Regions from separate parts of the Clostridium sp. DMHC 10 genome, predicted to be linked through region 2. Evidence: riboswitches for the same ligand, from Rfam matches in the RefSeq annotation. Region 2 holds a riboswitch; each other region holds the start of a gene.
The links. Region 2 has a riboswitch for thiamine pyrophosphate ahead of thiS (sulfur carrier protein ThiS). Riboswitches for the same ligand answer to the same signal wherever they lie in the genome.
Positions count from the first base shown of each region.

Region 1 (3,219 bases), 360 kb from region 2:
TTAAAATCACTTATAAGTGTTTTAACTATTCCTGTAGGTGAAGGAACTATATATGCCGGAACATTTTTAACATCTACAATAACTTGCCAAAGCAGCACAACGGCTACTAAAGTAATTATAGGATACAATTTATTTTTGATATTTGCCAACTTTTTTCCTCCATTGTTATCCCCTCAGGTTTGTAATCTATTTTAACAACAGATGCAACTCTTGAGCTCCTTCTTCAACACATATTGTTTGTGCCTTCTTTACAATTTCCATAAGTGTATCTAAGTCGCCTTCCATAGTAGTTTCCATTGGTCCAACTATGTGCTTAACTCCAGTTGATTTTATGTATTCTATAACCTTATCAACTACTGGATATATTCTCTCCTCTGGTACTGTTGGAAGTACTTGTAAACTAACATTAACTGTTTTCATATTATTATTCCCTCTTTCTAGGAGAATCAATGTGAAACTTAATTTATATATGTTCCAAAATTCTAATATTCAAAGAGCTTTGGTGCATATATAAATTAATAGTTGAACTGATTTTCCAATATGGTTTTCAAATTTTTAAAAATTTTATTTTCAATTTCATCATAATTAGATTTTTTATGTATTGAAATTTTGTTTACTATATTTTTCACTTCATCTGGATAGCCGTACTCCCCATTTACCCATTCTAAAGAAGTTGGTCCATCGGTTTCTGTTAAAATTCTATCCATTGGAAGAAGCTTAACTATTTCCTCTGTAAGTTTTGAATAACCTATATCAACGCTTATAGTAAAATAGCAGCCATAATCTATTAATTTTTTTAAAGTTTCTAAATTTCCACTATACCAATGGATTATAGGCGTTTTAAGTTCATACTTTTTTATGTAATTAAGAATTTCCTCTTCTGCACCTTTAGTATGTATATTTGTAATTTTATTATAGCTTTTAGCCTTTTTTAAAAAGTATTCAAAAACATTTCTCATATGCGGATACTTTTCTTTTTCCTTAACCCAAAAATAGTCCAGCCCTATTTCTCCAATAATTTTACATTCTTTTATATATTCATCAAACAAATCTAAATTTTTGTAATTATTATGAGCTTCCCAAGGATGAATTCCAAAACAAGGTATTATATTTTTATTATCCTTACTAAGCTTTTTAGTAAACTTATAGCTTTGAATATCCATAGAACAGCCAAGTGTAACTATGTTATCTTCTGTTATAATATCAAGAGCCTTTTTTAATTTTGCCTTATCCTTAAAAAAATTCAAATGATTATGTGCATCAACGAACATATTTCACTCCTTTTAATTTTTCACAAAAATAAAGAGCGCTACCTAAAAATAGCGCTCATGCATTCTACATGTGAAACAAGCTTTCCTTCGTCGGTGTTATCCGCATCAGGTTCAAAGGGTTAAAGCTTTAAAAACTTCTCTCAGCCACAAAGGACACCCCCAGCACTAAAAACAATATAAAATTAATATCAACTATATGTTAACATTAATTTTACAATTTGTAAATAAAGAATGTAACCTTTAAATTATAGCCATGTTTTAAGCAGACTTATCTATCCAATTATTTCTTTTATGATACTTTCTTTTTTCTTAAGCTCACTAAACTTATTTAAATATATTTTTTCACCTAGCAGCTCATAAGCAGTTTTTGCGAACTCCAAAAAATCACAATTACCAGCCCTTTCCCCTATTCCAGTAATAGTACAATCAACATATTTAGCCCCAGCTTTTAAAGCTCCTAGTGAATTTATTATTGCCATGCCAAAATCGTTATGAGCATGAATTTCTATTTCTATTGGTACAGCTTCTCTTATCTTATTTATCTGATGGAATACTCTTCTTGGATACAAAATACCAACAGTATCAGCATATCTAATCCTTTTAATACTACTATTGTAAAGCAGTTTGCAAACTTCTATGAGGAAATTTATATCTGCTCTTGAGGCATCCTCCAATCCCACTGTCACCTCATAACCTTTGCCTACTGCATATTGAACACATTCTTTAATATTTTCAAGCACCCAATTTTTATCTTTTCTCAACTTCTCCTCAATTTGAATGTTAGATACTGGAACCGATATATGAATTATATCTACAGCGCAATCCATAGATTCATTAATATCTTTAATGTTCATTCTATTCCAGGAAGATATTTTACTCTTAAGCCCCAATTTCACTATTTTTTTTATGCTTTCTTTTTCATCTCCACCCATAGCCGCTATACCAGCTTCAATTTGAAATATACCCATATCATCAAGAATTTTGGCAATCTCTACCTTTTCATTTATCCCCAGTGCTATGCCAGCCTTTTGTTCACCATCTCTTAGCGTTGTGTCGACAACTTTAATGCTCATATTTTTTCCCTCCATTCTATATGGTTACCAGTGGAGCTTTTATACAATTTAATTAACTCATCATCGAAAATATTTCTTCTTAATTTAATACTTTTACTTCGTATTTTTTTTAAAAGGTCATCAACATCAATATCTATTAATTTAACGTTTAATTGCTTTAACCTGGTAATAACTGCTTTCTTTCCAGAATGCTTTCCAATAAACATTTGCCTTTTTGAACCTATTTCACAGGGATTATATGGCTCATAAGTTTTTGCATTTTTCTCTATTCCATCAACATGGATACCAGATTCATATTTAAAGATATCAGCTCCAAGCACAGGTTTCATTGGAAAAACCTCTTGATTTATAAGCTTTTCATATACCATTTTAATTTCGCATAATAATTTTGAATTACCAATGACCTCTCCATTTCTTATTACTTTAAGTGCAAGCATAACTTCTTCTAAGGCTGCAAATCCATATTTTTCTCCGTAAAATGCAGTTGTGATAAAATCCGCCCCATCTAAACAACTTTCTATAGCTATTGCTGTTGCAGCAAAATATCCATTTTGAGGACAAAAATCTATCAATACAGAAAATTCATTTTTTATCTTTTTTATAAACTTACTCCAACTATTAAAATTACATTTTTTAACATTATTAATTCTAATACATACTATATTAAAATTATTTAAAACCTCATAATTTTCGTTCAAAAAATTATCATTAATTTTTTCAATGTTTATCTCTAATATAATTTTTGAATTATTTATATTCGCTATTAAATCATTTTTCATATTTTTAGCTAAATCACACTTTATGATAAGATACCTAAAATTATAATCTTTAATAAGTGTAACATCCTTCTCATGTTCTACTCTATATGCATAGCT
Region 1 covers NZ_LGVB01000015.1:1,787,658-1,790,876, reverse strand. Annotated here, with positions in the region: gene AGR56_RS10705 (ABC transporter permease) at 1-149, opposite strand, end outside; partial or broken gene AGR56_RS10700 (thiamine-binding protein) at 116-420, opposite strand; gene AGR56_RS10695 (TatD family hydrolase) at 516-1,271, opposite strand; TPP riboswitch at 1,337-1,442, opposite strand; gene AGR56_RS10690 (homocitrate synthase) at 1,544-2,344, opposite strand; gene AGR56_RS10685 (hypothetical protein) at 2,341-3,219, opposite strand, start outside.
Region 1: another riboswitch for thiamine pyrophosphate. It lies ahead of AGR56_RS10695 (TatD family hydrolase); the one in region 2 lies ahead of thiS (sulfur carrier protein ThiS).

Region 2 (3,219 bases):
TTCAAAGTTAAAATTCTTATATTGTTGTAATTTTTCATAAAAACTCATTTTCTCACCTTCTATCTTAAAAATCCTGTAAGTGGTGATGAAGCTTCAGCATATTCTCTTTCAGCACCAAGTTTCGCTGTGTATGCTTTTCTTCCTGCTTCAACTGCAAGCGAAAATGCTTCTGCCATTAAAACAGGATTATCAGCTGTTGCTATAGCTGTGTTTACGAGAACAGCATCAGCTCCCATTTCCATAGCAAGTGCTGCATCTGATGGTTTACCGATTCCTGCATCAACAACTATAGGCACTTCATTTATTTCTTCTATTAAAATTTTTATCATTTCCTTAGTTCTAAGTCCTCTATTGGTGCCAATAGGCGCTCCCAGTGGCATTACAGCAGCTGCACCTATATTCACAAGTCTTCTAGCATCCATTAAATCAGGATTTATATATGGAAGTACTACAAATCCCTCCTTTGCAAGTGCTTCTGTTGCCTTTATAGTTTCATAATTATCTGGAAGTAAGTATTTATTATCTGAGATAACTTCTATTTTAATCCAATTTCCACATCCTGCTGCCTTTGCAATTCTAGCAAGCCTTATTGCTTCTTCTGCATTTCTAGCCCCCGATGTATTTGGCAAAAGTATTAAATTCTTATTTACAAAATTAAGTATATTATCACTTTCTGCCGAAGTTGTATCTACCCTTCTAAGTGCAACGGTTATAACTTCTGCATTTGACTTTTTCATAATTTCCGGAATTATTTCATTTGAACTAAGCTTTCCTGTGCCAATAAAAAGCCTATTTTTAAGCTTAGTTCCACCTATAATAAGTTCATCCATTTATTAAAAACCTCCGTTTTCATTCTTCATTCATTATTATTCTGAGCACTGCATTTGCCTCATGATTTGCTGCAATAGATACTCTTGGTGCCATAAGTCCTACGCCTGGTTTAGCTTCATTTTCCATATCACCAACCAAGTAGAAATTTTTATTTACCTTTTTTGTTCGTATTGTATTACTTGAAAAATATCCCGCCATGCCAGAAGCACATATAATTTTCTTATCTCTCATCTTTGTAAGCACCGCATTTGTAAGTACTGCTTTAGAAACTGGATTATCAAAAGCTTCAATAATTATATCCACATTTTTAAAAATATCTACTGCATTATTTTTATTTATAAATGTATCCAACGTATCTACTTCTACAAATGGATTGCACCAAGATATTACTTCCTTTAAGGCCTCTACTTTCTTCATTCCAATGTGCTTTATAAAATACTGCTGCCTATTTAAATTGCTCGGTTCAACCACATCAAAATCCACTAATAAAAGTTTTCCTACTCCAACTCTTGCAAGTGACACAGCAGCATTTGAACCAAGTCCTCCAAGTCCTGCAATCCCTATAGAAAACTTTTTAATTTTATTATGAACCTCAGGGGTGTGTCTTGCCATAAGCTGCGCTTCCATTTCATCTTTACTTGGAATTTCACCTTTTTTTATAAATACTATGCAATCTCCATCTTTAAGCTTAATGTCATTTTTCATTATGAAACCATTATAAACAATAACATCAGCATCTTCTTTTATTTCATTCTTAAGACTAAAAAGCATAGTTTCATAAGGAATGTCCTTCAATTTTTCATTCACGCAAATTTTCACTTAGCCGCCCCCAACAAATCTTATTACTTCTACTTTTGAGGATGTACACAGCATTTTTTTATCATATTCATTTCTATCTACTATTTCCATGTCTACTTCTACAACTACTCTATCTTTGTCAACATTAATTTCATTTAATAATTGTGTAACAGTAATACCTTCTTTAAAATTAATTTCTTTACCATTTACTAACAAAGTACCACCTCACTTATTTTTGGAAATAAAAAAAGAGAAACAAAACTGTTTCCCTCATAATCTACTACTTTCATATTATAAATACACAAACTCTGCGCAGAATTTCATGTTAAATATGAACTACCTACTCTCCCTACGTTGGCATTATCCAAATCAGGTTATGAGGGTCTGGAATCACATTCCACTCTCAGCCTGTCTACAGGCTCCCCAGTTAAAATATTAAATTTTACCTTTTTAATTTATCACATTAAGAAAAAAATTGCAAATATATATAAAGTGAAACACGAAACATTACTACAATATTTTAGAATATTGTATCATAAATTATAATGTGTTAATATTTGTATAACAATTACAATCACACATAATATAAAAATAAAAATCATTCAACATTAAAGGAGGAAATAATATGATTAGTTTTGGTACAAAATCTGAAACACTTGAACATTTATCTAAAGTTATTACTAACGCTAAAATTATTCCTCAAATACGTTTAACAGTAAGTGAATGGATTAACAATAGTCAAAAAATAATTGATTTAGTAAAAGAAAAGAATTGGATTGATATTCCTTTAATAGTAAGAAGCAGTTCCATATCTGAAGATAATTCAATCCATTCATTAGCCGGTTGCTTTCTCTCAGTACCTAACGTCATTGGTGAAAATCAAATATGCACCGCAATTTTGAAAGTTATAAAATCTTATAAATATTTAAATTTAAAAGATCAATTTTTCATTCAACCTATGCTAAAAAATGTAAAAATGAGTGGTGTTGCTTTTAGTAAAGATCCTAATTCTTGTGGTGACTATATAGTTATAAACTATGATGATTACACATATGCTACAGATTCAGTCACCGCTGGTAAAACTAATAACTTAAAAACATTTTATTATTACAAATATTCAAAAATAGTTCCTAATATAGATAAAAATCTTCTTAAAATTATAAATTTAATTAAAGAACTTGAAACTTTGTTTTCTACAGATTCACTGGATATTGAATTTGCATTCGATGCCACTTATAATTTATACCTTTTTCAAGTAAGACCTCTTATTGTAAGCTTAACTAATCAGAATAATAAAAACAAGAAATTTATTTACGAATTAAGACAAAAAATATCTCAACTGAATTCAAGACATCCTTATTTATACGGAGATAAAACTATTTATGGTGTAATGGCTGATTGGAATCCTGCTGAAATCATAGGTATTAGACCCAAACCATTAGCATTATCCCTTTATAAAAAAATTATTACAGATGAAATTTGGGCATATCAAAGAAATAAATATGGATATAAGAATGTTATAGGTTTTCCATTATTAATGGATTTTTACGGACTACCGTATATAGACTTGCGAATAAGCTTCAACTCATT
Region 2 covers NZ_LGVB01000015.1:1,425,310-1,428,528, forward strand. Annotated here, with positions in the region: partial or broken gene thiH (2-iminoacetate synthase ThiH) at 1-48, opposite strand, end outside; gene AGR56_RS08855 (thiazole synthase) at 60-830, opposite strand; gene thiF (sulfur carrier protein ThiS adenylyltransferase ThiF) at 850-1,650, opposite strand; gene thiS (sulfur carrier protein ThiS) at 1,651-1,845, opposite strand; TPP riboswitch at 1,958-2,065, opposite strand; gene AGR56_RS08870 (PEP/pyruvate-binding domain-containing protein) at 2,255-3,219, shown strand, end outside.

Region 3 (3,219 bases), 190 kb from region 2:
TTAAGCAAAAATCAATTTTATTAAAATTCAATTGGTTACAAAAATTCACGCCAAAACTCCGTAGGTACGGAGGAATTTTTTCCTTGCACTACCGTAGGAGCGAAGTAATAGTGCTGAAGGAGCAATTTAAAAAGAATCCAATAAATCTTGGTAAAAAAATCATAAAATACTTAGATATTTCAATCTGTCTGAGCCAAAGGCGAGTATAAACATATACGGGGCTTGGGCTTGCCCATTATCCTTCTTGAACTCAAAGCAACCACTTTTTTTAAATAACCACTTAGATTTATGGATTCTTTTTAATGTGACGAAGCATTGTTACTTTGCATTTTTCTTAGTTATCATCTCTGAGTATGTTCACATTTTTTCCACTCATAACTTTATTCATATTTCTAACTGCACACATTTTTCCACACATGGTGCATGTATCAGGATCTTCCGGTGTCGATTCCTTCCTATATCTTATAGCTTTTTCAGGATCTATTGAAAGTTCAAAGGTAGCATTCCAATCCAACTTTTGTCTTGCTTCTGCCATCTTATCGTCCCACTCTCTTGCTCCATTAATGTTCTTTGCAATGTCAGCAGCATGCGCTGCTATTTTAGCTGCTATAATACCTTCCTTCATGTCATCTAAGTTAGGAAGCCTCAAATGCTCTGCTGGAGTAACATAGCACAGAAAATCTGCACCATTTGCAGCTGCAATTGCTCCCCCTATCGCACTCGTTATATGATCATAACCTGGAGCTATGTCCGTGACAATAGGTCCCAAAACATAAAAAGGCGCTCCATGGCACAATCTCTTCTCTATAATCATATTTGATTTTATTTCATTAATAGCCATATGACCAGGTCCTTCAATCATAACTTGTACATTTTTCTCCCAAGCTCTCTTAGTAAGTTCTCCAAGTGTAATAAGTTCCTTAATTTGACTCGGATCAGTGGAATCCTTTATACAACCGGGTCTACAAGCATCTCCAAGACTTATAGTAACATCATATTTAGCACATATTTCAAGAACCTCATCAAAATATTCATAGAATGGATTTTCCTTATTATTAAGCTCCATCCAGGCATATAATAGTGAACCGCCTCTTGAAACTATATTCATAACTCTACTATTTCTTTTAAAAACCTCAGCGGTTTCTTTGTTTATGCCTGCATGAATAGTCATAAAATCAACGCCATCTTCAGCCTGTTTTTCAACTACTCTAAGAAACTCCTCAGCTGTTATATCTTTTAATTCTTTATCATAAAATCCTACTGCATCATATATAGGAACAGTTCCTATCATTGCAGAAGAAATTTCTATAAGTTTTTTTCTAAATTCTTCTGTCTTTCCATAAGAACTTAAATCCATAATAGCTTCAGCTTTCATTTTTAATGCTGTTTTAACCTTTTTAAGTTCCATATCTACATTTGCACAATCTTTAGATATACCTAAGTTTACATTTATTTTAGTCTTAAGTCCTTCTCCAACACCTTCTGCGCTTAAAGATTTGTGATTTTTATTGGCAGGTATTACGATTTTTCCTTTTGCAATAAGATTCTTCAGCTTTTCAACGTCCATGCGCTCTTTCTCAGAGACAACTTTCATTTCCTCCGTAATTATATTTTTTCTGGCAGCATCCATTTGTGTTGTGTAATTCATAACATTTCTCCTTATCTCAATTTTATTTTTGAGTGCAGGCACATTAAAATTAAAAAAAGCTCACCCAATAAGGGTAAGCTTCTAAAATTCATAACATAATAATGCTCTGCTTCCCTACGGTAGTATTAACTACATCAAGTTCAAAGAGTTGGATTTCTCCTCTCAGCCTTCCTATGTTTATAAGGCACCTCTAGCAAAATACTATTTAATTTTAACATTATATTCTCTCTTTGTAAACTAATTTCCTGTTTTTGAATAATTAAAATCTGTTTTTCAATACAAGTACAAAACATTACGGAACTGATACAATTATGACATAATTGTATCATTTTTTCCTTAATATTGAAAATAAAACTTTATTGAAGTATAATAACTGTGTTTGCACAATTGTATCAATAGAAAGGATTGATTTTATTGAATTTAATTGATACTATAGACAAAGTTTGTATTGAGCATAGTGAAAGTATCTGCGAAATATACAGAAATTCAACTTTAACGTATGGTGAATTAAAAAAGCGTTCAGATGCACTCGCAAAGTATATAATATCAAACTATGGGGAAGACAAATCACCTATAGTTATTTACGGTCATAAAGAACATGAAATGCTGATTTCATTCTTAGCTTGCAGCAAATCCGGACATGCATATATTCCAATAGACACTACCTTTCCTAAAGACAGGATAAAAGATATTATTGAAAGTTCCAAACCAAAATTATTTATTAATATAGGAAACATTGATATTGATAACTTTCAAGGTAAAATACTATCACCAGAAAATTTAATTGATATCTTCAATAAATTTTCTGGTTTGAAACCAGCTAAAGCATTCTTTATTAAAGACAATGATGTTTATTATATGCTATATACTTCTGGAAGTACTGGTAAGCCTAAAGGTGTTCAAATTACTTATAAGGCTTTAAAAACATTTATTGAATGGTTTTTACCATATTGCAAAACTAGTGAAGATAAAAGCGTCTTTTTAAATCAAGTTTCTTATTCTTTTGACGTATCAGTAATAAGCATATATATTGGTCTCCTTCTCGGAAAAACATTATATGTAATAGATAAAAAAATGACTGCAAATTTCAAGGATCTATTTGAAAATTTAGCTATTTCTAAAGTAGCAATGTGGATATCTACTCCTTCATTTGCTGAAATGTGCGTTGTTGATAACAGTTTCAATAAAACTCTACTACCAAAACTTGAAAAGATGTTTTTTGCCGGTGAGGTTCTATCAAAAAAGCTTGTTTCAACCCTTTACGAAAGGTTTGGAGATATTTCCATAATCAATGGATACGGTCCAACAGAAGCCACAGTTTTAATAACTGCTATAGAAGTAAATAAAGATATGCTTCATAGTAAAGATTCTATCCCTATAGGATATGGTATGAGCAATTCGAAAGTAATACTGGTTGATGACACTGGAAAAGAAGTTAAGGAAGGTGAAAAAGGTGAGATATATGTAATAGGTGATAATGTAAGTATTGGCTATTACAATAATGAGAAAATGACGAAAAAGCACTTTTTTCATTACCCAAAGTGAAGCTGGTATTAAACATGGTTATAAAA
Region 3 covers NZ_LGVB01000015.1:1,239,736-1,242,954, reverse strand. Annotated here, with positions in the region: gene thiC (phosphomethylpyrimidine synthase ThiC) at 335-1,648, opposite strand; TPP riboswitch at 1,743-1,850, opposite strand; gene AGR56_RS07855 (AMP-binding protein) at 2,063-3,193, shown strand; gene AGR56_RS21645 (hypothetical protein) at 3,180-3,219, shown strand, end outside.
Region 3: another riboswitch for thiamine pyrophosphate. It lies ahead of thiC (phosphomethylpyrimidine synthase ThiC); the one in region 2 lies ahead of thiS (sulfur carrier protein ThiS).